3 regions of the Bacillus mexicanus genome follow, and region 2 is predicted to be linked to each of the others. Evidence: predicted binding sites of a transcription regulator. Region 2 holds the regulator's gene; each other region holds the start of a gene.
The links. Region 2 encodes LexA, which represses DNA repair genes until DNA is damaged. Its sites were predicted from a motif close to CGAACATATGTTCG; they were not measured.

Region 1 (10,835 bases), 690 kb from region 2:
CATCATCCAACGATACAAAACGTCTGTAATGGAAACGGTCGCCCTTTGTCCAGCGATCGCCTTTGATTCCGTAGGCGATACAGTAATTTTCAAGCTGATCGACCTGTTCTCTCACCTTAGTCTTCGGCTCGTTAAGCGGGAATAACAGTTCGGTTTTCACACAGCGAAACACGGCTTCATAACGCCAGTTCCCTTTCAGAACATCAAGGCTTGAGCGGATAAATTCGATTAATGGATGGTTCAGCATAGATGCTTTTCCGTCAATGAAATAAGGAATTTCGTAATCAGCGAAAACTTCCTTCACCATATCTTTGTAGTCTTCCGGCTGGCGTGCGAGAATCGCTACATCCTTATAGCGATAGCCCTGCTCTCTGACAAGAGCGTGAATTTCCCGGGCAATGCCTTCAAGCTCTGCTCGTCTGTTTGCGGCCTGCATGACAGTAAAGGCCTCTTGTTTTTCTGCATATGGGACGGCAGGACGCGCTTCGTACTGCGCCTCTAGATGCGCTAATTCCGGTGTGCGTGTATGCCGTACACTCCCGCTAAGCTCTTTATACGTAATGTCCAAATTCAATTCCTTCGCCTTTTCGTGCAGGCGGTAATAGGTTTTTCCCGTCATTCTGAATAATTCCAGTTCATGCGGCTCCCGTTCGTAAGACGGCTTGTCCGCTGTGAGCGAAAACGTGATATGCTCTGCATGAACCATCAGCTGCTCCAACACCCTGAATTCCTGCGGCGTAAACTGATAAAAGCCGTCCACATAGATATGCGCGCCTTTTACATCCTCTGACAGCGGGATATGCTCTGCCAGCAATGTCAAATAATCCTCCGAGTGAAGATATTGATCCGCAAGGCTTTTTTCCATCTGCTGATACAGAATCGATAAGTCATGAAGTTTTTCAGATAAAATACGTTCCCCGCGATACTCGGACGCCGTTCCGCTTTCCGCCATCCGGCGAATATCTTCCGGTTCCAGACAATATCGCTTAAATTCTGTCAGCATCCGTTCAACCTGTGCGGTAAATCCGCTTTTATCACTTGCTTTTTGATAGACTTTGAACTCCTGTTTATGCTCCTCAATGAGTTTCCGCAGGAGCATCTGTACACCGGTGCTCGTCAGAAACGGCCTGCTCATTCCTCCCGTATGCTGGAGGATTCGCCAGGCCAACCGTGAAAAGCTGAACACTTGAGCACGTATCATTCCGCCCATATCAGGCGTTTTAGCAAGCTCGTATTCCATTAAAAACGTCATTTGATCCGGGACTAGAAAAATGATCGGTTTCCCGAATGGAGCCCGGCGCAGCTCATCCTGAATGCTGTCGATGATCAGCTTCGTTTTTCCACTCCCGGACCTGCCTACTAAAAACTCTGCTCCCAAATTAGAAGACCCCTCTCTTTTTATCTTTCTATATTTTATCGAATGTTGACGAAAATGACCAATCTCATCTATTGGTAAAAAACGGCCTTTCACATTGGAAAAACTGAGTTTCTCAGCACATGTCTCTTTGCCCTGCATATACTTTTACAGAAGCCCAATTCCACAAGAATGGAGTTGAACCGTCTTGCATTACAGTTACTACCCCTATCCAGCGCTATACCGGGAAGACCCTGTTTTGATTCAGAACTTGGAAAAAGCCATTAACGGAGAATTCAGCGCAATTCAATGCTACCGCAAGCTTGCCGAACTCGCCCGCCGTGATGACGCCAGAAAACAGATTGAAGAAATCAGGCGTGACGAAATGCGCCACCTCCGCGATTTTTCTTCATTGTACGGAGCCGTTACCGGCAGACACTTCACACCGAAACAAACGGAGGAATGCCCGAACACTTTCATGAGCGGACTGGACGCCGCTTTTAAGGATGAACAAGAAACAGTCGACTTTTATTTGCGTGCGGCCGAGGAAACCTCAAATGTAAAAGCGAAAGGCATTTTCACACGCGCTGCCCGGGATGAACAAAATCACGCTGTTTGGTTTCTATACTTTCTGATGGAACGCTAGATATACCTGAACAGGGTATATACACATTCCCCTTCCTAAAAACACACTCACCTGTTTTCTTCAAATACAGCCGGGAAACATAAAACCATACACTGCTATACAGGGGGAAATTAACTATGGAGCAACATTTCGAAGCTTGTATTGAGGCTAGCATCGATTGTATGCAGGCTTGCAATTATTGCTTTACAAAATGCCTGGAAGAAAGCGCGCAGCACAATCTCAGCGGTTGCATACGGCTTGACAGAGAATGCGCGGATATTTGCGCGCTGGCAGTCAAAGCCATGCAAACGGACAGCCCGTTTGTGAAAGAAATTTGCGCACTTTGCGCCGATATTTGTGAAGCGTGCGGCGCAGAATGTGAAAAACATGAGCACGATCATTGCCAAGCATGTGCGATGTCCTGCTTTAGATGTGCCGAACAATGCCGCAGCATGGCAGCATCTTAACGCACAAAGAGGGTTCAAAACGCACCCTCTTTTTTATTTGGACAGCCATACGGCATACAAATCAATCCATCCCTCTTCATCAAGCATCAGGCCTTTCACATTCTCACTTGATGTCACGTGCAGCACACTTTGATACAGCGGAATCGCATTGAATGCCTGTATAAGCTGGCGGTCTATATCCTGCAGCGTTTGGATTCTCGACGAGCGGTCAGGTATTGAAAATATCTGTTCTGTCATGTTTGAGCATATTTGTTCCTGCTTTTCAGATAGATGCTGACACAAAAAACTATTTTCCGACAGCAGCAAATGCAGAAAACCAAATTCACTGTCTTGATAAAACGTCGCACTGTCATGTATGATATCTGCCATCTGCACGATTTCTTGCCGCCGCAGAGCAGCAGCATCACAGAATTGAAGTGTAAGCCTGATGCCATGTTGGGTGCAAACATTTTGAATCCACTCAGCATCCTCACGATGATCCGTTTCCGAAAAGGTATAGAGCACGAGCGTTTCTCCCTCGTATCCGCTCTGCTTCAGTAATTCAGAGGGAGACACGTCTTCCCACTCAAAAGAACTTGGATGCAAAAAAGACGTAACCGGGATTTTACGATGACCTCCCGCTTCACGAACGAGCCGTTCAGAGGAAATCAGCAGGCGGAGCGCTTTTCGAAAGCTTCGGTCCTGAAGAGGTCCTTTCTTTTTCAAATTGAGTGACAGATACTGAACATGCCGCTCCTCAAAAACCGTTTGCCGATCAGAACATGCTAGTTTTTCTTGAATGGTAAAACCGTTCATCTCTCTGGCTTGTTCAGAAAAGACAAACTCAACGCGATCCAAAAAAGGCCGTCCTTTGAAGTAGCGCTCATTGGCTTTCAGCACAAGCATCTGATCGCAATGCCGATTGACGCGAAAAGGTCCTGTTCCATTGACCCCGCCGCCTTGTTCCGCTGATAGAATCGACAGCCGTTCATCACAAAGAGCATACGGCAAAAGTGCATTCGGCTTATCCAGTATGAGTTCCACACCATAAGGCCCATTTTCTAAGATTTGCGTTACTCCGTGTAATAGCCATTTATATGGATTGTCAGCCTGTGTCAAAAAGCGCTGAAACGTAAACGCCACATCACGCGCTGTCAGCGGCTGCCCATTATGAAAGGACACTCCCTTTCGAAGAAAAAAACGCCATCGTTTTTTTCCGTCCTCTTCCCATCCATGGATCAAATGAGGCTTCGGCTCCTGCATATCCGAATCAAACGTGAGCAGTGTATCAAATATCTGCTTCACGAAATGTCCTTCAGATCGCAAAAAAATGCGGCACGGGTCCAAGCTGCTGACAGCTTCAGGGGTGATGAACAGCCGGAGCACATCCTTTTCACCGTCTCCGCCGCTCTCCGTCACAAAACCGAATGCCTCAGAAAGCCACATACTATATTCGTTTTGAAGCCCCGGAAACGCAGGCTGATACTGCTGAAGCAGATCCTTTGCCTTTTCAAGCTTCCCGGCCATTGTATATGCCTTGGCTGTTTGAAGAAGCAGATCCTCCGGCCGGCGAAGAAACGCAATTTTTGATTTACGGCCGCGCCCCGCCCCGCTTTCCCGGCTGATCCATTTTTTATTTTCCATATTATTCAAGATGAGCTTCGCATTTCTTTCTGTACAACATAAACCGTCAGCTATTTCAGCGAGCGTCATTTCGTTCATTTGCCCATACGCTGCAGCGAGTCCTGTTTTTACAAGCGCCACATAATGCTCAATCAGCTTCAATCCCCGCACCTCCTGACAAAAGGGGAAACTTTTTCTCTTCTTTTCTTCACTTTTTAGGCCGCCGCCCTTTCTATACACTACTACTATATCAAACTGCGAAAGGCGGCGATCACATGTTGACCAGCTTTCAATCTATAAAATCGAGATACAGCGCTCCCGTTTGGCTCCGTTTTTTCGGCGAAATGCTGACAAGCCTGACAGGTGCAATGATAGGCCCTTTTATGGTGCTGTATCTGCATGAACAATTAAACGGCAGTGTCATGATTCCAATGCTGATTATCAGCCTTCAGCCATTTGCTGATATTTTCCTGACGCTCGTTGCAGGACGGGTGACAGACCAGCTTGGGCGGCGCACGGCGATTCTGACCGCATTGCTTCTGCAATCAGCGGCCATGACTGGGTTTGTATTTGCTGAACATGCGGCTGTCTTCGCCTTTCTCTACGTCTTGAATGGCATCGGAAGATCACTGTACATTCCAGCTTCCCGCGCCCAAATTGCAGAAAGCACGCCGGAAAGCAGACGCTCAGAAGTGTTTGCGGTCATCAATGCAATCTATTCAGCAGGCCTGACGGCAGGGCCGCTAGCCGGGATGCTACTGTACAAGTATAACCCCGTATGGATATTCGCTTTAGATGCCGCGGCATTGTTCATCTACTTTCTGATTGCCGCACTAAAACTGCAGGAAACAAAGCCGGGCGCAACAGCTGGCGCATCGCAGTTTTCCGCGGGCTTTACGATATACAGACCTGTACTGCTTCTGTTAGTGCTTTCTCTCCCTATCAGCATGTTATACGCACAAACAGAAACAACCTACAGGCTGTTCAGCAAAAACATATTTTCTGATTATCTGTCCATGCTGACCATTTACTCAGCGGTAAAAGCTTTATTCAGCTTTGTCCTCCAAGTTCCTCTTGTCAAAATGACTGAGAAGCTTTCAATAAAAATGATTCTTTGCATCACATATATCTGCTATTCTCTTGCGGCTGCAGGCTTTGCATGCGCTGCCTCCCTGACAATGCTGTTAGTGACGGCAGCAGTGATGACTGTGGGCGAAAGCATCGGATTAACCCACATTCAGACCTTTATTTCGACATTGGCGCCGCCTCATCTGCTCGGCCGGTTTTATGCAGTATATGGTCTGCATTGGGATATTTCCCGCTCAATCGGCCCTCTAACAGGCGGGCTGATCCTAACATCTTTTGGAGGAGAAGTAATTTTTTACTCCCTTTCCGTCTGTTTGCTGGCAACCGGTTTTTATCTGATCTGCACAATCGAGAAGCTCGAACACAGAGTCATAAGAAAAGTGAATGGGTAATAGAAAATAATTTGTAATTTCTTTATCACTAAAAATATACTATAGTAATCATATATTCAGTACGTGAACAATTAGAATGTTACGTGAAAAGGAAGAAGGGTTTTACATTGAAGAAAGACGAAAATCTCCTCAAAGATCTATGGTTTATCGCGATCAGTGCAGCTGGGGGGTTTATTCTTTCATTAACCGGAATATCGATTGGATGGATGATAGGAACGCTGATTGTTGCTTGCTGCCTCGCCATGATACGGCCGGCATGGCTGATGATGGCGCCGGACCAAAAAGGGATCAACCGCCGATGGCTCGCCCTCGGGCAGATGATTCTCGGCATTGAATTAGGCCAAAAGCTGAACTTATCCGTCCTTTCTGTCTTCAAAGACCATTGGTTTTCAGTAAGCGTGATGCTGTTATTATCTATCTTTCTGGCTATGCTTTCAGGATATGTGCTTTGGCGTTTCAGCAAAACGGATATGATGACAAGCTTTGTCGGCACGGCTCCCGGCGGACTGTCCGCTATGCCGAGTATCGCGCAGGAGGTCGGCGCCAATACCGCCATTGTCAGCCTTGTTCAAATGATGCGGGTGCTGCTTGTGGTGCTTTCTATTCCATTTTTGGTCATTATGATCTATACGAAACAAGATCAATCGGCAAGTGCCGCAGCAAAAACGCTTTCCTCAGCAACAGCAGATTTTAGGCTTGCTCCCGTTTTATGGACCGCTGTTCTGATTCTCGCTGCGTGGGGTGCTTGTAAAGCTGCGAAATATTTAAAATTTCCTGCGCCATGGCTGCTCGGCAGCATGCTCGGTGCAGCAATTGTACATGTTGGCGGAACTGCGGTGACAGGGCACGACATGACAGCTTGGTGGCCGTCACAAGCTAACCATGTGTCACAAGTATTTCTCGGGGCAACGATCGGCTCTAAAATGTACAAAAGTATGTTTTCGGGCGTCACCCGCATTATCATTGTCGGATTTGTCTCGTCCGTCGGTTTAATTGCAGCTATGTTTGCAAGCGCCGTGATCGTTTCAAAGCTGACAGGAATCTCGCTCATCACTTCTGTTCTAGCCTTTGCACCCGGCGGAATTGCGGAAATGGCAACGACATCTGTAACCTTGCATGCCGATTCCACCTTTGTCGTTGCGGTTCAGGTCATTCGTGTTATTCTTGTCATTGCCCTGCTGCCGCCGTTTTATCGTCTGCTTCACCACCTTCACGGTGAAAAAAAAGGCAAAGAGAACTCAATCAGCAGCAACGCATAATTGGAAACAAAATCCTTCCATGATACACTTATAGCAGATGGGAAGGAGTGACTCTTTTGCTGCGCGACAATCCTGAGAAGATCATGCACTTATATTATGGAATATGCTTAGGAATCTGGCTGATTTATAATCTCGTGACATCCGGCTCTCCCGGACTGCCACTTACAATTTTAGTCGGCGGGAATTTGATTTACCTTATCATCCTGAAAAAGAAAGAAAAAAAGTAAAAAACACGCATCCCATTGCGTGTTTTTTTATGTAAAAATCCCGTGAAGACTCTCTTCCATTTCTTCTGAAGACGGCACCATTTCGTCACAAGATCGCGAAATAGCCTTTCCGCGAAATCCTTCCAATCAACCAAAAAAAAAGACGCCTCATCCATTAGCGTCTTTTTCATTCAGCATCAGAAATTACACCGACAATCTTTTTTTCTCTTATCGGACCAAAGTGCCGGCTGTCGAGGCTGTATATGCGATTATCTCCCACGACAAAATATTGCCCTTTCGGCACCTTGTTTGTTCCTGTCACATCTTTCAAGGCAAAATCACCCGTTACATGGCTCCCGGCAGAAACAGATTTCAAATGCTTCAAGAATGGTTCAGCAACCTGCTTTCCATTCACATACAGTTGATCATCTTTATATTTGATCGTTTCACCAGGCAAGCCGATTACCCGTTTAATCAGCACTTTTTGATCAGGACCTTTGAAAAGGACAATATCAAAACGATGGATGGTTTTAAATCGATGTGAAAATTTATTGACCAACAGCTCGTTTCCTTCCTGAAAGGTCGGATTCATACTGATGCCTTCCACCTTGTAATCAATGAAGACGGCATTTTTCACTTGAATGGCGAGAACGACGGACACTATACCGGCAAGAAACCAAAACCGTTTTTTCATGTTACTGCCTCCCTCCATCATGCTCACGCTGACTGGCTCTCATATGCAGATGCCGTTCGGCCTTTTTACCGACATACCATAAGACAGCGATCACCAATATGGCAATAACTGTTCGAATAGGCTGTGTAATCAGCGCGTGAAGATCATATCCGATAAAGCTGATCATAAAAATCATGACAAGCTTTCCCGAGGCTGTCGCCAAAATAAAAGACCGCGTTCCGATCCTTGACAAACCGGCAACAACATTCACCGCGGCGGACGGTGTAAATGGAAAACAAAGCAGAAGAAACACAGGGCCGAACCCATGCCTCTCTACCCATAACATCAGCTTTCTGACCGAAGGGTGACTGCGGATAAAACCAAGCAATTTTCGCTGTCCGTATTGACGGACAATCAAAAACACGAGTATAGATCCAGCAGTTGATCCCGCCCAAGACAGGAGGAATCCTTCCCACAGGCCAAACGAGTTCGTATTTGCCACCACAAACACGATCAGCGGCAAAAAAGGGAGAAATGCTTCAATTAAAGGCAGCAGCATAGCAATGAACGGACCGAAAGACCTATATCTCTGAAATAATTCAGTTACATGTTCTTGTGTGAAATAGGATAAAAAATGCTCCAACATTTATACTCCTCACCGGGTTTGTCTATCCTTATTCTACACATTATCAGCAGAAAACTAAAAAGTTTTGGTGAAATTTTCTGTCTTGAAACATATCATCAGCCGATATAGAATATAACAGAACAAACGTTCCATTAAGAAAGAAGGAGTCAGCATGCCGAATTTGCAGGAGGACCTATACGATTTAATTGAACAGGCTCTCTTTTTGCCCATGACGATTACAATTTTAAATCGTGATCTCGCAGGGCTTGAGCAAAGCACATTTAAATTGAAACTTCCTTATAAACAGCTTATCAGCGAATCGCTAAAATTAGCACAAAAGGATTTGGTGGAAGTCAGAAAAGAACTGAGAAAAAGAAACATTTCGATCCACGAGGCGGAGCGTGATGAAGCCTTTACGCTTTATGTATTTGTGATCAATGGTTATGAAGAAAAGCATCGCTATTTTAATCCGCGTATACGGGAGCAGGTCAGCGAATTATTAACGCTCTATTTATTTGCGCCAGACAAACCATGAGTCTTTTGAATCATCCTGCACTCTCCCATACTGCCCGCACCCTCTTCGGGCAATTTCAGAAATAAATTTCAGACAATTCACACTATACAAACAAAATAAATTTATTTATAATTCTTACCACAGTCTTTCACCTCAAAATATGACATGTGCCGCCGCGGCATGCTTTTTCAATGCGCTGCATACCCCACCCTAAATTAAAAGGAGGATTCTATGAAACTGATTCACGTTCTCGCCGCTTTGCCCTTTATCGGACTCTTACTCGGCATCCCTTTTGCAAATCAAGTAACCCCCTATGTGTTTGGTATGCCATTTATTCTTGCCTATATCGTGATATGGGCTCTTTTGACCTCTGTATTGATGGCGGTTGTGTATGTCCTCGATACTGAAAACAAAAAGGAGGAAGCAGAATGAACACAGCTCACATCATCATTTTTGGCGTTCTGCTTATGAGCATTTTTCTCGGCATTCGCGCCCAAAAAGGAAAAGACATGGACCTTGAGCAATGGACGGTTGGCGGCCGCGGCTTCGGAACCGTGTTCGTCTTCTTATTGATGGCTGGCGAAATTTATACCACTTTTACATTTCTCGGCGGAAGCGGCTGGGCCTACGGGAAAGGCGGACCGGCCTTTTACATCATCGCCTACGGCTGTCTGGCCTATATTATTTCTTATTGGCTTCTTCCAGCAGTGTGGACATACGCAAAACAGCATAAGCTGATGTCACAGTCTGATTTTTTCACAAAAAAATATAACAGTCCGCTGCTTGGTGTTTTCGTTTCGCTAGTCGGCATCGCCGCACTCATTCCATATCTTGTGCTGCAGCTGAAAGGTCTCGGGTTGATTGTATCGGAAACATCGTACGGCAAAATTCCCCCGACTGCCGCGATCTGGATCGGCGCTATTTCCATCACCGTTTATGTTATGACCTCCGGCATTCGCGGATCTGCCTGGATATCGGTGGTGAAAGATATTATGATTTTGGTTGTTGTTCTGTTTTTAGGTGTGTATTTGCCAATCCATTACTACGGCGGATTTCAAAATATGTTTCAGCAGATCGAAGCGGCAAAGCCGGGCTTTCTTACGCTTCCCGAAACAGGGCAAAGCACGGCATGGTTCAGTTCAACAGTGCTCTTGACAGCACTTGGGTTTTACATGTGGCCTCATACATTTGCGGCTTCGTATTCAGCCGAAAACCCAAAAGTCTTTCGCAAAAACGCTATTATTATGCCTCTATACCAACTAGTCCTGCTCTTCGTCCTATTCGTCGGCTTTGCGGCCATCCTGCAAGTTCCTGGCTTAAACGGCGCAGACGGTGATCTTTCGCTTTTGAGACTATCTCTGCAAACGTTTGACCCTTGGTTTGTCGGGATTATCGGCGCGGCTGGACTGCTGACGGCGCTTGTGCCTGGGTCTATGATTTTGATGTCCGCCTCCACGCTGTTTGCAAAAAATGTGTACAAAGTGTTCGTGCCGCACACGACAGAACGACAAATATCGATGCTTGCTAAATGTTTAGTGCCAGTGATCGCCCTGATTTCGGTGTACTTTACCTTCAAAGGCGGGAATACCATCGTTACACTGCTATTGATGGGCTACAGCCTTGTCACACAACTATTTCCGGCCCTTTTGTTCAGCCTGTTTAAGCATAATATGGTGACGAAGCAAGGAGCCTTCTGCGGCATCATTGCAGGTGTCGGAGCAGTTTCTTATATTACATTAACGGAAACGACGATCGGCACCTTATTTCCGGCGTTGCCGCAAGCCGCAAAAGATGTAAATATCGGCATAGTCGCCCTGCTTTTGAATATTGCGGTCATGACAGCAGTAAGCTTTTTGACAAGAAAAGCGAAAAGCGCTGCGGCTGATCAAGCGGCGTAAATTATAAAAAAAGCAATCTGGCTGGCATCAGATTGCTTTTTTTGGTTAACGTTCGCAGGCGATGAAATCTTTATCGCGATCGAGCTTTTTATTGGCGTCATAAAGCGCATTAGAGACATATGGCTTGTGCTTCG
Region 2 (10,835 bases):
TTTGCTTTACCGATAATGTTATTTGGCTCCTTCCAGCCGCCGTGAATAAGGGTAAACCTTGTCTTTTCTCCCAAATCTTCTAATTGAAAGGTAACGACCCATCCATCTGTATCCCATGCAAAAGAAAGTTCATCGGGCGCTTGAACAGTCAAAACTTTACATGCAGACGGTCCAAACGGTGATTGTAAGTGGAATTCTTGTCTTTCCTTCAACTGAAAGTCATTGGGCATAAACCACTTGGCAATGCCTTCTGAAGTGGAGACTGTCTCCCAGACTTTTTGAATAGGTGCCTCAAGAGTAATGCTTTTCGTAATATCCGGTAATGAATTTTCATTGTTATGGTCCATTTTGTTTCCCTCTTGACATAAGATTATTTTTCATTTGAATCATATAATACATTATGTAATCATGTCCATAGCACGCCTTATTTATAATCTGTTGATGAATATTGGCTAAAGTGTGGCCTGTGAAAGAGGCTTGCAGAAAAAACATACAATGAGAGAGTATAAAGTGTCTATTTCGTTTTTGTTTCAGGAGGTTATATTTTTAGTTTAAAATCTAAAAGAGGAGGTAGTTTTATGCTAGGAAAAATCAAAGCAGCCATTGATAACAGTCCAGGAAAGCCGGCTAAAATTGTCGTCAGTGAAAAAGCGTTTCAGCAATTGAAGGAAGAAATGCGCTTTGTTTATGTTTCCAAACCAAAAACGATAATGGGAATACCTGTGGAGATGTCAGATCAGACAGAAAGCTTTAAGCTGGAATTTTAGCAGGATATGCGTGCGTTATTTATGTTATCTTCCTGCGTTTTTGCGGATTTTAAGTGCCTTTCCCCATTGGAATGCCTCTTTAACCTAATGGGGATCGTGCTTTTCAACATTTTATTTTCAGGTTTGGACAGGTGCGATCTTGAATAGCCTTTTAGAATCTATCTCCTTGGATGATTGTAATCACCGGTCTGATTGGCGGTTTTGCTGTGAAGTTTCTGGACATTGACTTCTATAAAGTGAAAACAATTCCGCAAAGGAGAAAATAAGAAAAAGTTAAAAATCATGAAACTGAATAAAAATGCGCGAGCCAAAAAAGGCAAGTGCGTTTTTTTTCTGTTTTATATGGGAAATGGGAAAAAGGGGTGCATTTACTTTTTATAAATTCAAAAATGTGAAGAACAGCGCCCGGGCTAATGGTATATAATATTTTGGATGTAACAAAAATTTAACAAGGAGGACGAGAAATTCGTGCTAAAGCCTCAAAGAATTCGACAGCCCGTTGATTTGGACTTAGGGGCGGAGTAGATGAAACCGACCAAAGTATCCCTGCTCCGCCGTTTGCTCCATTCCTTGAAGCAAGTTGATTGTAACATAGTCAAACGTTTTCCATCAACTTGTAAAATTGTGAAATTATTGTTAATTTTCATGGTATTCGTTCCGATTTCTCCAATATATGCTAAAGATATATATCAGAATTTTGAGACATTAAAAAACAATGAAGATCCTGCGAATTACAGCATTGTTACGAAAGAAACAAGAAGCGCTGTTCTAGTTTTAGCGATTCATGGAGGAGGTATCGAAGGCGGGACAAGTGAAGTAGCGAAAGAATTAAGCAATCAGTACTCGATGTATTTATTTGAAGGATTAAAATCGTCAGGAAATTCAATTTTGCATATTACGAGCACACAATTTGATGAGCCTCGGGCTCTGAAAATGACGGAAAGTCATGAATATGTCATTTCATTGCACGGGTATGCAGAAGAAGATCAACAAATCGAAGTTGGCGGTACAGATCGCGTGAGAGCGGCAGATTTAATTGAGAAACTGCAAAACGCAGGTTTTCCTGCTGTGTTGCTTAATAAAGATCATCCGCGTGCAGGTGTCAGTCCGAATAACATTGCAAATCAATCAAAAACAGGTTTGAGCATCCAGTTAGAAATGAGCACAGGTTTTAGAAAATCTTTGTTCGGAGTGTTTTCTTTAAAGGATAGATCTATTACCCAAAATGAGAGGTTTTATAATTTTACAAAAGTGTTATCCCATTTTATCAAAAATAGCTATTGAAAAATAGGAGGTACTAAGCCTCCTATTTTTCCTGCTTCTCATTCGTAACCTCAGGAAACAGCTCGTCTGCAGCTTCTGTTTGATACTGTAGTGTATGATCTTTGGCTGATAGTTCACTTCGAAAGGTTTCATCCAGCACATTTTTTAGCAAATATCGATGAAAAAAGTATTCAAACACAGTTAGACAAGCAGCGGAAAGCAGAGCAGCTGCAAATGGCGGGAAGTCGTTTCTTGTTTGGGTTAAAACAAAGACCCAAAGAATAACAAATGAAAGCCCAAAGTCCGCCAATGAAGCTGAAATATTGTTTGTTCTTGGAAGAACGAGTATATCACCGGATAGATAGGAAACAAAACCTAAGAAAAGTGCAATAAACATTACACTCAAAAAGGGCGCGTGGTAGACTCTGTCCAAAATCAAATATAAAAGGGCGAGAGTGAAAGCAATCTTTGAAGCAAGTGCAATGATATGTTTCATTTGACCACCTAAATTGTGTTATTTGTGAAAAAAGCATTAACAGTAAACAAATGATAAAAAATACAAGTCATAGAATTCAAACCGATAAAAGTTCATCGCTGTTACATTCTATATTTTAAACAATCCGTTTTTGTTTACACTGGTATTTTTTGCTGGCTGCATGAAATTTTCTTAAAAAACGATTTGTTATTTTCAATTTCTCATTTGGATACATCCCGAGAAATGACATGAAGGCATCTTATCCCCATATTGTATTTACTATTGAAGATCATGTGCTTGCAGAATTATAAGTAAAATATCATGTGAATATTTTGCCTAGCAGAGAATGAGATGAACGCGATTGAAAATCGATTGATTTTACTGGTCCTGGACTCACAGATGTGAATCCTTCAAGGCAAGCTCCGGTATTAATAAAGAGGAAAAAGCGCTATTGAAACAGCATCTGTAGAACATATTTATAAATATTCTGTATGATAAAGAAGTTTTGCTGTATTTTTTGGGCTGTGGTTTATGATCTTGGGAGCCGCTATTTGTTCAGAAAAGATTACACTTTAGCGATTTACCTGACACTAAGTACGAAGTAATTTAGCAGGAGCAGGTTTAATTTTAGCGCTCAGGATTAGGTTTCTGTGTTTGCAGAAAAGTATTCAAAAACTGCACAATTGTGCGGATAAAAGGGCAGTTATGGTATACAGTATGTTTATTTTGTCTTGAGCTCACACTGATAAAGAGAAGAGAGCTGTTTTTTCAGGGGATTTGAACAAAAATTACTGTGTACTAAATCTTCATTGTAATATCATTTCCTCGCCCCTCTCATAAACATAAAACAACGTTATTCCACGATCTAAGAGTATGAAACATTTTTAAGGAAATCACGTCTAATGTTTTAAACAGACCGTATTCTAATGAAAGTTTCCTTAAGGAAAGAAATTTTCTTGACTTCAACAATTATTTGGAGGATAATTGTGGTGTAAACATGATGTTCTTTTTCCTCCTATTGAGGCTCGCCCCTAAAAGTTGGGGCGGGCCTGCTTTTTTTTGCATAAAAAACCCCCTCTCCGTAAAGGAAGAGGGGGTTTTTCACGTACCTAATAGATCAATAGATTAATGGACAGTTCTGAATACGCCAATTACTTTTCCTAAAATGCTGACATTCTGCAAGATGATAGGTTCCATCGTTGGGTTTTCAGGCTGTAAACGAATGTGAGTATCCTCTTTATAGAAACGTTTTACTGTAGCTTCATCATCTTCTGTCATCGCAACTACAATTTCCCCGTTGAATGCTGTATTTTGCTGTTTAACGATGACATAATCTTTATCGAGAATACCAGCATCAACCATACTGTCCCCCATAATCTCCAGCATAAACACATGCTCGTCCGGAGGGACCATACGGTCAGGAAGCGGAAAATATTCTTCGATATTTTCTACTGCTGTAATAGGAGATCCCGCCGTGACTTTCCCGATGACAGGCACATTAACGACCTGACTTTGGGGAATGTCCACTTCTTCATCAAGTATTTCTATTGCTCTTGGTTTTGTCGGATCTCGTCTGATCAGCCCTTTTGTTTCTAAACGGGCCAAATGGCCGTGGACAGTTGAACTGGACGCAAGCCCAACAGCCTCTCCGATCTCTCTCACGGAAGGCGGATATCCTTTTGATTTAACCTCTGCTTTAATAAAACGGAGGATATCAAGTTGCCTTTTTGATAGCTTCGTCATTTTTCGCACCTCAAAACGTCGATTTTAAGAAGATTATAGCATGATTTTCCTTACAGTACAAACATAGGTTCGAAAAAACAATTGACAGAAACGTTTGTTCGTATATACTGAAATTATAAAAACGAACAAACATTCCTATTGGGGGTTATCATAATGAATAAAGAATCTATTATTTTTGTCGGTCTGTTCACAGTGATTTTGAGCACGGTTATCCTTTTGCTGTCATATACGAGTGGCGGTCAGGAGCTTAATCAGTATGTTAAAATAGAAGTCCAGCAAGGCGATACACTTTGGTCAATTGCTGATCAGGTATCAGATTCAAAAAAGATAAATAAAAATGATTTTATTGAATGGGTAGCTGATAAAAATCATCTTCAGACATCTGATCTCCAGCCGGGAGATGAGTTGGTTATTCCATTGAAAAAGAAGCACCAAGATGCATATGAATTGGCAATTGTAAGATAGAAAGGAAAGATAGAAAAAATGAAAGCACTCATTTATGCCCGCGTGAGCACGAATAAAGAACAGCAGGAGACTTCATTAAAACGGCAGGTGGAGGAGCTTACAGCCATTGCAGCCGAAAACGGCATGGAAGTCGTCAAAGTGATTTCTGAAAAAGCCAGCGGATATGAAATGGATCGGGACGGTGTATTTGAGCTGCTTGATGAGATCAAGAATATTGAAATTGATGTCATTTTAATTCAGGATGAGACAAGGCTTGGGCGAGGCAATGCGAAAATTGCATTGCTTCATTGTATTTACAGAGAAGGTGTGAAAGTCTATACAACGGCTCATAGAGGGGAATTGGAGCTTTCGGAGGCTGACTCGATGGTACTGGAGATCGTAAGCATTGTGGAAGAATATCAGCGGAAAATTCACAATATGAAAATTAAGCGGGGAATGAAGCGTGCAGTTAAAAACGGTTTTAAACCGCAAAAAAACCTAAAAAACCAACATGAAAACAGTGGGAAAGAAAGAATAGAGGTCCCCATATCAGAGATCGTCCGCTTAAGGGCGAATAAACTGACGTTCGCAGAAATTGCGGCGACGCTAAGAGGGTTTGGCTATGATGTATCTAAAGCGACCGTCCACAGGCGTTTTCAGGAATACACAGAGAATGCCGAGACAGCCGAATGAATCAGTTGTAAAACTCTTTTTGATCTAGTACTATATAGACAAAATGCAATAAAGGAGTTTAACATGATTTCAAACGCGAAAATTGCCAGAATTAATGAACTTGCTGCTAAAGCCAAAGCTGGCGTGATAACAGAAGAAGAAAAAGCTGAACAGCAAAAACTCCGTCAAGAGTATCTGAAGGGTTTTCGTTCTTCTATGAAAAACACGTTAAAAAGTGTAAAAATCATTGACCCAGAAGGCAATGATGTAACACCTGAAAAGCTAAAAAAAGAACAAAAAAATAACAAACTTCATTAATATAAGAGGAATACGGAAATATCGTATTCCTCTTTTGCCTATACTATAGCTAAAACTCTCTTATGACAAAATTCAACAAGTTTCTCTCAAATTTAAGCTGAAACAGTTGAGAAAAAGTCGTCAGACATTTATGATGAAAGGGTACAACATATAAGGAAGGGGATTTTTATGGATACAATTGAAAAGAAATCAGTTGCTACCATTCGTACACTGTCAATAGACGCAATTGAAAAAGCGAATTCTGGTCACCCAGGGATGCCAATGGGAGCCGCTCCTATGGCATACACGCTGTGGACAAAATTTATGAATGTAAGCCCGGCAAACCCTAGCTGGTTTAACCGAGACCGTTTTGTTTTATCTGCTGGACATGGATCAGCACTTTTATATAGCATGCTTCATTTAAGCGGGTTTGATCTTAGCATTGAAGATCTTAAGGGATTCCGCCAGTGGGGCAGCAAAACACCTGGACATCCGGAATTCGGACATACTGCCGGTGTTGATGCAACAACAGGTCCGCTTGGACAAGGGATTGCCATGGCAGTCGGAATGGCTATCGCTGAACGCCATTTAGCGGAAACTTACAACCGTGACTCATTTAACGTAGTCGATCATTATACATACAGTATTTGCGGTGATGGTGACTTAATGGAAGGTATTTCTTCCGAAGCCGCTTCACTCGCAGGACATCTTCAGCTTGGCCGTTTGGTCGTATTATACGATTCTAACGACATCTCACTCGATGGAGATCTCGACCGCTCCTTCTCTGAGAACGTGAAACAGCGTTTTGAAGCAATGAATTGGGAAGTCCTTTATGTTGAGGATGGAAACAACATTGCAGAATTAACAGCAGCTATCGAAAAAGCACGTCAAAATGAAAAAAAACCTACATTAATTGAAGTGAAAACGACAATTGGTTTTGGTTCACCTAACCGTGCCGGCACTTCTGGTGTTCACGGGGCACCGCTTGGTAAAGAAGAAAGCAAGTTAACAAAAGAAGCTTATGCGTGGACATATGAAGAAGATTTCTATGTTCCGTCAGAGGTATATGAGCATTTTGCTGCAGCAGTTAAAGAATCAGGAGAGAAAAAGGAACAGGAATGGAACACCCAATTCTCTAAATATAAAGAAATTTATCCTGAACTTGCAGAACAGCTTGAACTGGCAATCAAAGGAGAGCTTCCGAAGGACTGGGATCAAGAGGTTCCTGTTTATGAAAAAGGAAGCAGCTTGGCATCTCGTGCATCTTCCGGAGAAGTTCTCAACGGGCTTGCGCAAAAAATACCTTTTTTTGTCGGAGGATCTGCTGACTTAGCCGGATCAAACAAAACAACAATTAAAAATACAGGTGACTTTACACCGATTGATTACTCAGGTAAAAACTTCTGGTTCGGTGTTCGTGAATTTGCAATGGGTGCAGCCTTAAATGGTATGGCGCTTCATGGCGGACTTCGTGTATTTGGCGGAACTTTCTTTGTCTTCTCTGACTACCTGCGTCCGGCGATTCGCCTTGCAGCATTAATGGGTCTCCCTGTCACTTATGTGTTTACACATGACAGTATTGCAGTAGGTGAAGACGGCCCGACCCATGAGCCTGTCGAACAGCTTGCTTCACTTCGGGCGATGCCTAACCTTTCCTTAATCCGCCCTGCAGACGGCAATGAAACAGCGGCGGCATGGAAGATGGCAGTGCAAAGCACTGATCAGCCAACAGCGCTGGTATTAACACGCCAAAATCTTCCTACGATCGACCAAACAGCGGAAGAAGCATTGACGGGAGTAGAAAAAGGTGCATATGTCGTTTCTGCATCTAAAAACGAAACACCTGACGCTCTTCTCATCGCTTCAGGCTCTGAGGTAGGTCTTGCGGTTGAAGCGCAGGCTGAATTAGCAAAAGAAAATATCGATGTTTCTGTTGTCAGCATGCCTTCAATGGATCGTTTCGATAAACAATCTGACGAATATAAAAACACTGTCCTTCCTGCGGATGTGAGAAAACGTCTTGCGATTGAGATGGGCGCATCATTTGGATGGGGCAAATACACAGGCCTTGAAGGAGATGTGCTCGGTATCGACCGATTCGGCGCATCTGCTTCTGGCGACACCGTCATCAAGGAATACGGCTTCACAGTACCAAATGTAGTGAGCCGAGTGAAAGCATTACTCAATAACTAAAGATTTTTTAAAGAGGATGAGTCAAATCATCCTCTTTTTCTTGTTTATCCGACAAAAATAGTATTGGCTGTTTAACAGTAATAGACAATTCTTTCTTTTCTTCTTTTGTATAATAGAGAGCAAATGAAATGCTGCTGGAAAAGGGGATGAAAAGATGGAACGTCACTACTACACGTACCTGATAAAAGAGGAGTTTGCTAATCACTATTTCGGACGGGAATCGGTTATGTTTGAGCTGTTTCAAGACTATCATTGGACAAGCCTGACAAAACAGCAGTATGAAATGACAGAAAAACAGATTCAATATGTTACACAACCAATCCCAATTTTACATATGCATCAGAGGCTAAAAATGAATTTAAACAAAACGGATTACAGGCAGCTGGATTATATTTATAGATTAGCCCTGCCTAAGGCAAAAGGCCACGCGACGTTTATAATGAAGGAAAACATGATAGAAATTGTGGCTTCGGGTGATTACGCGGCAGAAACCATTTTCTTTGAAGTATTGAGAAAAGTAAGCCCTTGCTTTCTGGCTATGGATTTCAGTTCGAAGCGTTATGGATGGCTAAATCCAGTGAAGGTAAGAAATTTTGTCTAAAACCGAAGAAAAAGAGATGTAAATGTTGTATAATAGCTTTTGGTTTAGTACACTTTAAACTAGACAACATGAAGGAGGAAATAAAATGACTTTATGGGTTGGCATCCTAGTGGGCGTTGTTGCATTGCTCGTAGGTGTTGCACTCGGGTTTTTTATTGCTCGTAAATATATGATGAGCTATCTCAAAAAGAATCCGCCTATTAATGAACAAATGTTACGCATGATGATGATGCAAATGGGAATGAAACCTTCTCAAAAGAAAATCAATCAAATGATGAAAGCCATGAATAATCAAGCGAAATAATACGTAAAGATTATGATATAGAGAAACATGGTTATAAAATAAAAAACCCTTATACGGGTTTTTTATTTTGTCATCATTCATCACCCGCTACTGCTCGAAGGCGCTGCTTTTGATATTGTATGAGAAGATGGTCAAGCTCCTGACTGAGCTCTATCGTAATATGTGATGTCGTTCCGTTCGCCATGACAATTTGCAGCAGCTCTGCTCTTTTTTTTTCAATTTCATTTAATAGATGCTCTCTAATCACAGGGATGTATCCTTTCATACATAGATCTTAAAAGTGAATATTTATATTATATCCATAATTATACTAATTTTCAAATGAGAAGGAGTACAATATCTCAATGTCAAATTAAATTATATAAGTTTTTTTGAAAAATAGAAATCCTTCAAGGGAAAGTGTTAAAAAAATGAAATGATTTTGTCATAACTTGAAGGATTTTCAAATTTTGAAGGGATGATGATATGGGCGACATCAATTATTTTTTGACATTCGGAGCTGGATTTTTATCCTTTATTTCGCCTTGCTGCCTGCCGCTTTACCCTGCTTTCTTGTCATATATTACAGGGGTTAGCTTGGATGATGTGAAAACAGAAAAGCTGCTGCTGCAAAAAAGAAGCTTGCTTCATACTTTGTGTTTTTTGCTCGGCTTTTCCATCATTTTTATCGCTTTAGGCTATGGAACATCTTTTATTGGCAGCCTGTTTAGGGATTATCATGATGCGATTCGGCAAATTGGTGCGTTGTTTATTATTTTATTCGGTTTCATTACACTTGGCGTGTTTCGGCCTGAGATGATGATGAAAGAGCGGAGAATCCATTTTAAGCATAAACCAAGCGGGTTTTTAGGCTCCATCTTAATCGGGATGGCATTTGCGGCAGGTTGGACACCGTGTACCGGTCCGATATTAGGTGCTGTTATCACACTTGCAGCTACTAATTCTGGATCAGCAATACCGTACATGATATTATATGTACTCGGTTTTGCTCTTCCGTTTCTATTATTGTCTTTCTTCATGACAAAGCTGAAATGGATAAGAAAGAACCAGCTTTTGATCATGAAAGCAGGCGGCGTTTTGATGATCATGATTGGTGTGCTGTTATTTTTTGATTGGATGAGCCTGATCATTATTTTGTTGTCAGATCTTTTTGGAGGGTTTACTGGTTTTTGACGGTGAATTCTTTTTCGTATTGCTAATAGTCCTTTTGTTTTTCGGCACAACAAGCCTATTATCTATGGAAATCGACTGCTGGAGGGGAATATGACAAGAGTTTTAGTTGTGGATGACGCCAAGTTCATGAGGGTGAAAATCAGAGAGATCTTAGAAAAGGCAAAATACATAATCGCAGGTGAAGCTGAGGATGGTGAACAAGCCGCAGACCTGTATAAAAAATTGCGGCCTGACATTGTAATACTGGATATTACAATGCCGGTGAAAAATGGCATTAAGGCATTGCACGATATTTTAGCTTTTGATCCTAAAGCGAAGGTGATCATGTGCACCGCCATGCGCCAGCAAAGAATTGTAACAGAAGCGATTGAGCTGGGAGCAAAGGATTTCATTGTGAAGCCATTTGAGGAAACAAAAGTGTTAGAAGCTGTGAGCCGCGTTATGGGGAATGAAAGTCATTTCTTTTGAAAATGGTTTTTTTTATTGTTTTGGAGTATAGTATATAGTGTCAACACTCCGAGAAACAAAGGAATGATATGTATGATGATAATAGTTTCATCGATTATTGCTGTGTTAATGGCTGTATCTGTGATGGTGGTCAGAATAAAGTCCTCTGACAAGCCTGTTTCGCCGAAAAAAATCATTCTTCCGCCGATTTTTATGAGTACGGGAGCGTTAATGTTTGTATTTCCGGTCTTTTGGGTCACTGGTGCAGAGTTTTTAGAATCAATCACTTTAGGCGTGGTTTTCTCTATTTTTCTCATTAAAACCTCTAAGTTTGAAATTAAAAATAATGAAATTTACATGAAGCGCTCTAAAGCATTTGTTTTTATATTAGTCGGTCTTTTGGTGATCCGCATTGTGATGAAATCGATCTTAAGTACATCAATCGATTACGGTGCA
Region 3 (10,835 bases), 650 kb from region 2:
AGTTCCTCGGATTTTCCTTTCACTTTATCAAATCTGCTGTTCTTGCGGAATATGACTGAATGGGCCAGTGCCTCTGCTTTTGTCACCATTTCATTCACCTTCTTTGCTCTATTTTATGCAGCTGTTTATGGGAAAATCATAAACTGTTCAGGAAAAAGAGCCTAATTCTAGTGTGTCTGGTCTTCGAGAAGAAGAAGGCTGCCTCAATAAGCATGAATCATGATAAAAGAGATATAGAGTGATGATTTCCATTCTTGAAAAGCGCTTACAAATGGGATAGTATTAATTTTAAATAAAGCGCTTTCGTAAATATTTAAGGGGGAACATGCCATGACAAAACAGATTGTGACTGGGATTATCGGTGCGGGGCGCATCGGCAAACTTCATGTTCAAAATATATGCCGGATTCCTCATATAAAAATAAAAGCTGTCTCTGATCTTCAGGCCAGCCGTATCAAAAGCTGGGCAGACAGACATCAGATTGAATACATAACGTCTGATTATCGGGATATATTGCATGACCCGGACATTGACGCTGTTTTGATTTGCTCGCCGACTACCCTACATGCTCAAATGATAAGGGAAGCAGCGGAGGCGAAAAAGCATATTTTTTGTGAAAAGCCTGTCAGTTTCTCTTTAGACGAAACAAAGGAAGCGCTTGCATCCGTCCGCAGACACGGGGTTGCACTCCAAGTCGGATTCAATCGCCGTTTTGATCCTCATTTTAAGAAGGTCAAAGCAATTGTTGAAAATGGTGAAATCGGTACGCCTCATTTATTAAAAATCACGTCGCGTGATCCTGACCCCCCGAATATGGATTATGTCCGTACGTCAGGCGGCTTGTTTATGGATATGTCAATCCATGATTTTGATATGGCCAGGTATATTATGGGAGACGAAGTGACGGAAGTGTATGCAAAAGGAGCGGCCTTAGTGAATCCTTCTTTTTCAGAGCTGGGCGATATTGATACGGCTGTTATTACACTGACTTTTGAAAACGGTGCTATGGCTGTGATTGACAACAGCCGCCAAGCTGTGTACGGATATGACCAGCGGGTCGAGGTTTTCGGGACAAAAGGTTCCGCAGCGGCGGACAACAGCCGGCCGACGACGGTCGAAGTGTCGACTGCTGATTTTGTGATGAAGGATAAACCGCATTTCTTTTTCCTTGAACGCTATGAAGATGCGTATGAGGAAGAGATTCTTCGATTTGCAGAAGCGATCGGAACAAACCGGGAAACTGTCTGCACTGGCAATGACGGTTTTCAGGCGGAACGGATCGCCAGAGCGGCACAGCAATCGCTTGCTTTTGGCATGCCTGTCAGTATTGAGCATACTGAAAAAGTCGCTTTTTAAAAAAATAGGATTACAATTCACAAAGCTTGGGTATAAAAATTCCATTGATACTTTAGAAAAAAGTAGGCGGTGGAGAAAATGAATCATGCACATGGTAAAGGGAATGTTTTGAACAAAATCGGAATTCCTTCTCACATGGTTTGGGGTTACATTGGCGTTGTCATCTTTATGATTGGGGATGGGCTCGAACAAGGCTGGCTTTCTCCTTTTCTCGTTGATCATGGTCTCAGCATGCAGCAATCCGCATCGTTATTTACCATGTACGGTATTGCTGTCACCATCTCGGCTTGGCTTTCAGGCACATTTGTTCAAACTTGGGGGCCAAGAAAAACGATGACGATCGGTTTGATTGCATTTATCCTTGGTTCAGTCGCTTTTATCGGCTGGGCGATTCCTCATATGCATTACCCGGCTCTCTTAGGCAGCTACGCACTTAGAGGTTTGGGTTATCCGCTGTTTGCATACTCGTTTCTCGTATGGGTGTCATACAGCACCTCTCATCAAATTCTCGGAAAAGCCGTTGGCTGGTTTTGGTTTATGTTTACGTGTGGTCTTAACGTACTCGGTCCGTTCTATTCCAGCTATGCAGTTCCGGCCTTTGGAGAAATCCATACACTTTGGAGCGCTTTGCTGTTTGTCTCTGCAGGCGGATTCCTCGCTCTATTTTTAAATAAAGATAAATTTACTCCAGTACAAAAACAAGATCAGCCGAAATGGAAAGAGCTGTCCAAGGCATTTACCATTATGTTCGAAAACCCTAAAGTCGGCATCGGCGGAGTGGTCAAGACGATCAATGCCATAGGACAATTTGGATTTGCGATCTTTCTTCCTACATACTTAGCGCGTTACGGATATTCTGTTTCAGAATGGCTGCAAATATGGGGGACGCTGTTTTTTGTGAATATTGTGTTTAATATTATTTTTGGTGCAGTCGGAGATAAACTCGGCTGGCGCAATACCGTGATGTGGTTTGGCGGTGTCGGATGCGGTATTTTCACGCTGGCGCTTTATTACACGCCTCAGCTCATCGGGCATCAGTATTGGGTACTGATGATTATCGCCTGCTGCTACGGCGCGTCATTGGCCGGTTACGTGCCATTAAGCGCCCTTTTGCCGACGCTCGCACCTGATAACAAAGGCGCTGCCATGTCAGTGTTGAACCTGGGATCTGGTTTATGCGCATTTATCGCGCCGGGCATCGTAAGTCTTTTCATTGGCCCGCTCGGTGCAGGAGGTGTGATTTGGATATTTGCGGCATTGTATTTTTTCAGCGCTTTTCTGACACAATTCTTGACGATTTCTGAGAAAAGCGAGGATGTATTTACAGAAGAACGGTTTGTCAGGGAAAATATGCAAACAAATTTTGAGAAAACGGTTAAGCAGTAACCTCTTTGGTCAAACTAGTCTTAAACATGGCAAAGAGGTGTAGAGGGTGAAACGATTCAGCACGGCGTATCTTTTACTGGGCATTTTTTGCTCAGCCGCAGCATGTCTAATAGGTGCTCCTCCCCGCCTGTTTGCGGCGAAAGTGGAGCACTATGAACCGCTGCAGGTGCATGTGCAGCTTGAGAAGGTGTATTTGGACGGCGATGTCAGCATCGAGCATAAACGTGAAAAAGTACTTTCAATGGAGGATTTTTGGACGGCTTATGCCGGCTGGACGCTTGTCGAACAAAAAAAGGGATATGTGCTATTCCGAAAGCAAATGGACGATATTTCTCCGCTCAGTAAGGTGAACGGGTATATCGGTGTATCGGATAATGGAGTGATTTCTACTTTTCATGGCCAGCCTGAGTCAGCGAGAGAACCGGTTCAGTCTTTTTTTCAAATTGATTTAGAAAGACTGGAGAGCCATATGCAAAAAAATCTGCTGAAAGGCATACCATTCCGGACAAAAGCGGAGTTTGAGGATGTGATAGAACATATAAAGACATACAGTGGGTAATGTCCGCTGAACGAAGACATGTATTCATGTCTTTTTTTAGTGGAAGAATGAGAGAGAAGCGAACGTATGTTAACTTTTCTATAAGACTTTGGCTGTTTTTATGGTACAATGAAGAACAGTCAAAGAGGTGAATTTGCGTGATCGAATTTGTTAAAGGGACGATTGATTATGTATCTCCCCAATATATTGTGATTGAGAACGGCGGGATTGGCTATCAGATCTTCACGCCGAATCCATTTATATATAAGGAGAGAAACCAAGAAACGATTTTTACGTACCATCATATCAGAGAGGATGCTTTTTCGCTCTATGGGTTTTCAACAAGAGAGGAGAAGGCGCTCTTTACAAAGCTGTTAAATGTGACCGGAATCGGGCCAAAAGGCGCGCTTGCCATTTTGGGCTCAGGTGATCCGGGAGCTGTCATCCAAGCGATTGAAAATGAGGATGAAGCCTTTTTGGTCAAGTTTCCCGGTGTCGGAAAGAAAACCGCTCGCCAGATTATTCTTGACTTAAAAGGAAAGCTTGCCGATGTTGTGCCTGAAATGATTGAAAATCTGTTTAATCATGAAGAAAGACTTGAAAAGCAAACAGCAGAAACGGCTCTCGAAGAAGCGCTTGAGGCCCTTAGGGTTCTCGGATATGCTGAAAAAGAAATCAAAAAGGTGCTTCCTCACTTGAAAGAAGATATTGGGCTCTCAACAGACCAATATGTGAAAAAAGCGTTACAAAAACTATTGAAGTAAGGTGATGTTCATGGATGAACGGCTCGTCTCAAGTGAAGCAGACAACCATGAATCAGTGATAGAGCAAAGCCTAAGGCCGCAAAATTTGGCGCAATATATCGGGCAGCATAAGGTGAAAGAAAATTTGCGCGTCTTTATAGACGCAGCAAAAATGAGACAGGAGACGCTTGACCATGTTCTTCTGTACGGGCCGCCCGGACTCGGGAAAACGACGCTTGCTTCTATCGTTGCCAATGAAATGGGAGTGGAATTGAGGACGACATCAGGGCCGGCGATTGAGAGACCTGGTGATTTGGCTGCCATATTAACGGCGTTGGAGCCGGGAGATGTATTATTTATTGATGAAATACATAGGCTGCACAGATCGATTGAAGAGGTATTATATCCTGCGATGGAAGACTTTTGCCTGGATATTGTGATCGGCAAAGGTCCTTCTGCCCGTTCGGTACGGCTCGATCTTCCACCTTTTACGCTGGTGGGCGCCACTACAAGGGTAGGGCTTTTAACGGCGCCGTTAAGAGATCGTTTCGGTGTCATGTCGCGGCTTGAGTACTATACACAAGAAGAGCTGGCGGACATTGTTACAAGAACAGCTGATGTATTCGATGTTGAGATTGATAAACCGTCTGCCCTTGAAATCGCGAGGAGATCGAGAGGGACACCCCGCGTAGCGAACCGCCTGCTGAGAAGGGTGCGGGATTTCGCCCAGGTGCTGGGTGACAGCCGGATCTCGGAAGGGATTTCGCAAGATGCCTTGGAGCGGCTGCAGGTGGATCGTCTCGGATTGGATCATATTGATCATAAGCTGCTGATGGGCATGATTGAAAAATTTAACGGCGGCCCGGTGGGACTTGATACCATTTCAGCCACGATCGGCGAAGAACCGCATACGATCGAAGACGTATATGAGCCATACCTTCTGCAAATCGGGTTTATCCAAAGAACACCGCGAGGAAGGATTGTGACACCGGCTGTTTATCATCATTTCCAAATGGAGGCTCCTCGATATGACTGAATTCCCTAAGATCATTATGATTCTTGGTGCTGTTTTGCTTATGATCGGAGCAGTTTTGCATTTTGTCGGCAAGATGCCGGGAGATATTTTTGTGAAAAAAGGAAATGTCACGTTTTTCTTCCCGGTTGTCACTTGTATTATCATAAGTGTGGTATTATCAATTTTGCTTAACCTTTTCGGCAGAATGAAATAACAAAAGACAAGAATAAAGGTGAAAACATCATGAAAGTCGATTTATTTGATTTTGAACTACCGGAACGTTTAATTGCACAAGTGCCGTTGGAGCAGCGCGATGCTTCAAGACTGATGGTGCTTGATAAACATACAGGAGAGCTGACTGACAGCTCGTTTAAACACATTATCAGCTTCTTTAACGAAGGAGACTGTCTAGTATTAAACAATACGCGTGTGCTGCCTGCGAGGTTATTCGGCACAAAAGAGGATACTGGCGGAAAAGTGGAACTTCTTTTACTGAAGCAGGAAGCTGGTGACAGGTGGGAAACCCTTGCCAAACCGGCGAAACGAGTAAAAAAAGGAACCGTTGTCACATTTGGGGACGGAAGATTGAAGGCTGTCTGCACGGAAGAGCTTGAGCATGGCGGCAGAAAAATGGAATTCCAGTATGACGGGATCTTCTACGAGGTGCTTGAATCCCTTGGAGAGATGCCGCTCCCGCCATATATTAAAGAACAGCTTGATGACAGAGAGCGCTACCAAACTGTATATTCTAAAGAAATCGGATCTGCAGCCGCGCCTACAGCAGGTCTTCATTTCACAGAAGAAATTTTGCAGCAATTGAAAGATAAAGGTGTGCAAATTGAGTTCATCACTTTGCACGTAGGTCTTGGAACGTTTCGACCTGTGAGTGCTGATGACGTTGAAGAGCATAATATGCATGCTGAATTTTATCAAATGTCAGAAGAAACAGCTGCAGCCTTAAACAAGGTAAGGGAAAATGGCGGCCGGATTATTTCCGTCGGCACGACATCGACACGTACGCTTGAAACGATTGCCGGGGAAAATGGCGGTCGGTTTGAAGCGTCAAGCGGCTGGACATCTATTTTTATTTATCCGGGCTACGAATTTAAAGCCATTGACGGAATGATTACAAACTTCCATTTGCCGAAATCGTCATTGATTATGCTGGTGAGCGCGCTTGCTGGAAGAGAAAACGTTCTGCGGGCTTATCACCATGCGGTGGAAGAGGAATATCGTTTCTTCAGCTTCGGAGACGCGATGCTGATAATTTAAGAACAGGAGGCCTCAAAAGTGGCTGAACAACCAATACGCTATGAATTTATAAAAGAATGCAAACAAACAGGGGCTCGGCTAGGCAAAGTACATACCCCGCACGGCTCCTTTGAAACGCCGGTTTTTATGCCGGTCGGCACACTGGCAACAGTCAAAACGATGGCGCCTGAAGAGCTGAAAGCAATGGATGCGGGCATCATTTTAAGCAACACTTATCACCTATGGCTCCGCCCGGGTCATGATATTGTCAAAGAAGCGGGCGGACTGCATAAATTTATGAACTGGGACCGTGCGATTTTAACAGATTCAGGCGGGTTTCAGGTCTTTTCTTTAAGCAAGTTTCGTAATATAGAGGAAGAGGGCGTTCATTTCCGCAATCACTTAAATGGAGACAAGCTGTTTTTATCTCCGGAAAAAGCAATGGAGATTCAAAACGCACTCGGCTCTGATATTATGATGGCGTTTGACGAATGCCCGCCGTATCCGGCAGAGTATGATTATATGAAGCGATCAGTAGAACGGACAAGCCGCTGGGCGGAACGCTGCCTGAATGCCCACAGCCGTCAGGATGAGCAAGGGCTGTTTGGGATAGTACAAGGCGGAGAATATGAAGATCTGCGCACACAAAGCGCGAAGGACTTGGTCTCTCTTGATTTTCCGGGATATGCTATAGGCGGATTATCTGTCGGTGAACCGAAGGATGTCATGAACCGCGTACTCGAGTTTACGACACCGCTTTTGCCGAAGGATAAACCGAGATATCTGATGGGAGTGGGATCTCCGGACGCGCTGATTGACGGAGCAATCCGCGGAGTCGACATGTTTGACTGTGTGCTTCCTACAAGAATTGCGCGAAACGGCACAGTGTTTACAGCTGAAGGCCGCCTCAATATGAAAAATGCGAAATTTGAAAGAGACTTCCGTCCGATTGATGAAGAGTGTGATTGCTATACATGTAAAAACTACACTCGCGCGTACATCAGACACTTGATCCGCTGCAACGAAACATTTGGCCTGAGATTAACAACTTACCATAACCTTCATTTTCTGTTACACTTAATGGAGCAGGTCAGACAGGCTATTCGTGAGGATCGTCTGGGTGATTTCCGAGAAGAGTTCTTTGAGCGTTACGGCTACAACAAGCCAAATGCGAAAAGCTTCTAAATAAAAATAAATAACAGGTTTATAGAAAGGGGTGAAAATAATGACTGGCACTTTAGGTACATTGATTCCTATTATTTTAATGTTTGCGGTTCTTTACTTCTTGCTGATTCGTCCTCAGCAAAAGCAGCAAAAGGCAGTACGCCATATGCAGCAGGAACTGAAAAAAGGTGATACAGTAGTGACAATCGGGGGATTGCACGGCACTGTGGATTCTATTGACGATAGCAAAGTCGTAATCAAGACTGGTGAAAACACACGTCTTACGTTCGACCGCCGCGCGATCAGAGAAGCTTCTGCTGCAGAATAACAGCAGAAGCTATACATAGCTAACAAAAAAAGAGCGGATGATTCCGCTCTTTTTTATGTGGAAGACCTGTTTCCCTTCAAATTCACGCCGAAAATCCCGCCCAGCATGCATACCCCTAAAAATCCAAGATGGAAGAGCAGCTGTTCCGCTGTAAATGTTTTTCCGAAGCCTAAATACTGAAACAACAAAATAATCAGTGAGAAGCTTAAAGCAGTCAATGCCCCGATCATCCATCCTCTTTCTTTTCCTTTCCCGCCTGAAATGAATCCTCCGATGAATAAGGAAATAAACGATACGGCTGTAATCAGCCAGTTGAATGATGACTCTTCCAGCGATGTTGCCGTCAGTAAAAGTGAAACGGCTAAACTCGTCAGAAGCATAGCTGAGAATATGGCGATTAAGCCGTAAAGAATGCCTTTTCCAACTTGTTTCGTTTCCTCCATAAATGTCTCCTCTCTGCCTGTATTAAAAGGCTTTTGTTCTTTTTGAACAAAGCGCCAGACATGCTGACAGCTCGTCTTTGTAAAAATGTATTCCCTCATTCCGTGAATTAGACGTAAAAGCTTTATGAAATCCTATCGGTTCTTCCCACATAAATTGGTCATTTTGTTGCAACCTATGATGAGTTGGAGGTGCATGATGGAAGAGCTTTTTACTATTACATTTCGCACAATCATATTGTATTTTGTGATATTGGTTATTTTTCGTTTCATGGGCAAACGGGAGATCGGGGAGCTTAGCATTTTAGATCTCGTTGTCTTTATCATGATGGCAGAAATCGCCGTTTTAGCCATAGAAAACGTAGAGGATCATCTGTTTCACACCATCCTGCCGATGCTCGTATTAATGATCATCCAGGTGACATTCGCCTACTTTTCTTTAAAAAACCGAAAAATCCGCCAGCTGCTTGACGGCAAGCCGACTATCATTATTAAATATGGGGAAATTGACGAAGGCGCCATGAGATCACAACGTTATAATTTTGATGATTTAATGGTTCAGCTCAGAGAAAACAGTATCGACAGAGTAGCTGATGTATCATTTGCCATTTTAGAGCCGTCGGGCAAATTGACCGTTATAAAGAAAGAAAACAGCGGTGAGCATCGGCAACTTGAAATGCCGCTCATTATAGATGGCTCGATTCATACAGAAAATCTGTCCAGAATTGACAAAGATGAACAATGGCTGTTTGAAACATTAAAAAAACATGGATATGCAAATCCTTCAGACATTTCGTTTTGCTCGTTTACTGACGGTGAGTTATTTATTGATGAAAAGGATGGGAGCCGCACGTAACCTTTAGCGAGCGATCAGACGTCCGATAATAGGAATGCGGCGAAGCTCATCTTTTTTTATTAAACGGAAAGCGAGCAGAAGGATGATATAGATGGCGGCGCTTATTGTAATCCACCCGGCGACATTCACTGCCTCGGACGCCCCAAAGCTTACATATTGTTTGATGGCAGAGCTGATGAATCCGCAAATCACTATAACAGTGAAACTAAGCGCATACTCTTTCATTTTAATGCTGATCGGCAGTACCTTGCTTACGGTTGCCGCGTGCAAAAGCGTGACGAGCACCATACCTGTTACAATGGCCAGCGATGCGCCCATAATGCCGAGAGACGGTCTTGTGGCAAGGACAAAAATAAGACCTGTTTTGACAAGCGCTCCAATTAAACTGTTCATCATCGCAGCACCGGCCAAATTAAGCGCCTGCAGGACCGCCTGAAGAGGACCTTGAAAATAATATAGGAGAAAAAACGGAGCCATCACTTTTATGAATACAGCTGCGCCTGAAGAGCCATACATTACCCTCATCAGCTCGTCCGCAAAGACGTATAAAATGACAACTGAAATGCCTCCACTGAGCAGGCAGAGCCGCATGGCCTGTTCCAAACGGTATTCCACCACCTGCAATTTTTTCTGCTCCATCCCTTCACTGATCGCAGGAACAAGTGCGGTCGACAAAGAATATGTAATAAAGCTGGGCAGAGTCAGCAGCGTCATGGCAAAGCCGGTCAGTTCCCCGTATTGCTTTGTGGCGGCGACCGTGGCGACACCGGCGATGGCAAGGCTTTGAGCAACGACAATCGGCTCGAAAAACCAAGAGAGATTGCCGATAAAGCGGCTCCCGGTCGTTGGAAGGGATACGCTCATTAATTGGGTAAAGGTTTGTTTTCCATTTTTAATCGACTGGAAAAAATGCTTTCTGATTTTAATGGTCTTTTTATACTTAAAGCAAACGAATAAATACAGAAGTGATGCCAGCTCTCCTGCGACCGAGGAAAGCATTGCCCCCGCTGCGGCATATTCAATTCCGTAAGGAAGAAAAATTGTCGTACAGGCAGCGACGAGTGAAATGCGGACAACCTGTTCAAGGACTTGAGACATGGCAAGCGGGTTCATATTCTGTTTTCCTTGAAAGTACCCCCTCAACACACTTGAGATAGCAATAATCGGCACAACCGGCGTGATGGCCAGAAGAGGATACAATGTTCTCTTGTCTGTCAGCATCGTTTCAGCCATAACAGGGGCAAAAAACAGAAACAGCGGTGTAAAGATCAGACTGAGCACTCCTGTGATGGTCAGAGACATGACTAAAATATTTTTTGTTTTTTTGTGGTCGCCGCGTGCGCTTGCTTCTGCGACAAGCTTACTGATCGCGACCGGCAGACCGAATTGAGTTAATGTAGTGGCTAAAAAGAAGGTCGGAGCTGCCATCATGTAAAGCCCGACTCCTTCTTCGCCGATAAACCGGGCAATAACCACCCGGTTGACAAACCCGAGCATTCTTGTCACCATCCCTGCTGCGATAAGGATAAGAGTGCCCCTTAAAAACGTCTGTTTCGCCATTTTTACCCCCTGCCTTCTCAAACTACCTGTAATCATATACAATAAGATATGCGTATATATCGTCCAAGCATGACAAGTCTTCTTGAAAAACAATAAAAAAGGAGCGTGGAATCGTGGAGAAGCATCCCGCGGATCTATATAAGGACCACGTCAGGCCGTTTCTTTACAGCAAACTGGAAGAGTTTAAGATTCTCGGGT

Region 1: a site for LexA is predicted at 8,427-8,440, ahead of AAGG74_RS08735 (YhjD family protein). Genes of this name have one in related genera too.
Region 3: a site for LexA is predicted at 3,361-3,374, ahead of ruvA (Holliday junction branch migration protein RuvA). Genes of this name have one in related genera too.

Annotation. Positions count from the first base shown of each region.
Region 1 covers NZ_JBCEYV010000001.1:1,608,175-1,619,009, forward strand. Annotated here, with positions in the region: gene addB (helicase-exonuclease AddAB subunit AddB) at 1-1,378, opposite strand, end outside; gene AAGG74_RS08690 (ferritin family protein) at 1,563-2,000, shown strand; gene AAGG74_RS08695 (four-helix bundle copper-binding protein) at 2,117-2,446, shown strand; gene AAGG74_RS08700 (SgrR family transcriptional regulator) at 2,480-4,210, opposite strand; gene AAGG74_RS08705 (MDR family MFS transporter) at 4,324-5,526, shown strand; gene AAGG74_RS08710 (AbrB family transcriptional regulator) at 5,634-6,785, shown strand; gene AAGG74_RS08715 (hypothetical protein) at 6,842-7,012, shown strand; partial or broken gene AAGG74_RS08720 (MarR family transcriptional regulator) at 7,040-7,128, opposite strand; gene lepB (signal peptidase I) at 7,179-7,685, opposite strand; gene AAGG74_RS08730 (TVP38/TMEM64 family protein) at 7,687-8,310, opposite strand; gene AAGG74_RS08735 (YhjD family protein) at 8,462-8,824, shown strand; gene AAGG74_RS08740 (DUF3311 domain-containing protein) at 9,035-9,235, shown strand; gene AAGG74_RS08745 (sodium:solute symporter family protein) at 9,232-10,701, shown strand; gene AAGG74_RS08750 (excalibur calcium-binding domain-containing protein) at 10,747-10,835, opposite strand, start outside.
Region 2 covers NZ_JBCEYV010000001.1:921,977-932,811, reverse strand. Annotated here, with positions in the region: gene AAGG74_RS04995 (SRPBCC family protein) at 1-347, opposite strand, end outside; gene AAGG74_RS04990 (hypothetical protein) at 579-767, shown strand; gene AAGG74_RS04985 (poly-gamma-glutamate hydrolase family protein) at 1,293-2,051, shown strand; gene AAGG74_RS04980 (YndM family protein) at 2,074-2,526, opposite strand; partial or broken gene AAGG74_RS04975 (metallothiol transferase FosB) at 2,692-2,852, shown strand; gene lexA (transcriptional repressor LexA) at 3,631-4,248, opposite strand; gene yneA (cell division suppressor protein YneA) at 4,396-4,713, shown strand; gene AAGG74_RS04960 (YneB family resolvase-like protein) at 4,732-5,385, shown strand; gene AAGG74_RS04955 (DUF896 domain-containing protein) at 5,449-5,682, shown strand; gene tkt (transketolase) at 5,851-7,854, shown strand; gene sirA (sporulation inhibitor of replication protein SirA) at 8,009-8,455, shown strand; gene AAGG74_RS04940 (YneF family protein) at 8,541-8,759, shown strand; gene ynzD (aspartyl-phosphate phosphatase YnzD) at 8,833-9,006, opposite strand; gene AAGG74_RS04930 (cytochrome c biogenesis protein CcdA) at 9,225-9,932, shown strand; gene AAGG74_RS04925 (response regulator) at 10,023-10,400, shown strand; gene AAGG74_RS04920 (CcdC family protein) at 10,464-10,835, shown strand, end outside.
Region 3 covers NZ_JBCEYV010000001.1:275,832-286,666, forward strand. Annotated here, with positions in the region: gene AAGG74_RS01480 (phosphotransferase) at 1-89, opposite strand, end outside; gene iolG (inositol 2-dehydrogenase) at 331-1,356, shown strand; gene AAGG74_RS01490 (MFS transporter) at 1,435-2,742, shown strand; gene AAGG74_RS01495 (BofC C-terminal domain-containing protein) at 2,789-3,301, shown strand; gene ruvA (Holliday junction branch migration protein RuvA) at 3,439-4,044, shown strand; gene ruvB (Holliday junction branch migration DNA helicase RuvB) at 4,055-5,059, shown strand; gene AAGG74_RS01510 (DUF2905 domain-containing protein) at 5,052-5,252, shown strand; gene queA (tRNA preQ1(34) S-adenosylmethionine ribosyltransferase-isomerase QueA) at 5,282-6,310, shown strand; gene tgt (tRNA guanosine(34) transglycosylase Tgt) at 6,329-7,474, shown strand; gene yajC (preprotein translocase subunit YajC) at 7,515-7,781, shown strand; gene AAGG74_RS01530 (TIGR04086 family membrane protein) at 7,835-8,224, opposite strand; gene AAGG74_RS01535 (DUF421 domain-containing protein) at 8,421-9,077, shown strand; gene spoVB (stage V sporulation protein B) at 9,081-10,637, opposite strand; gene AAGG74_RS01545 (post-transcriptional regulator) at 10,751-10,835, shown strand, end outside.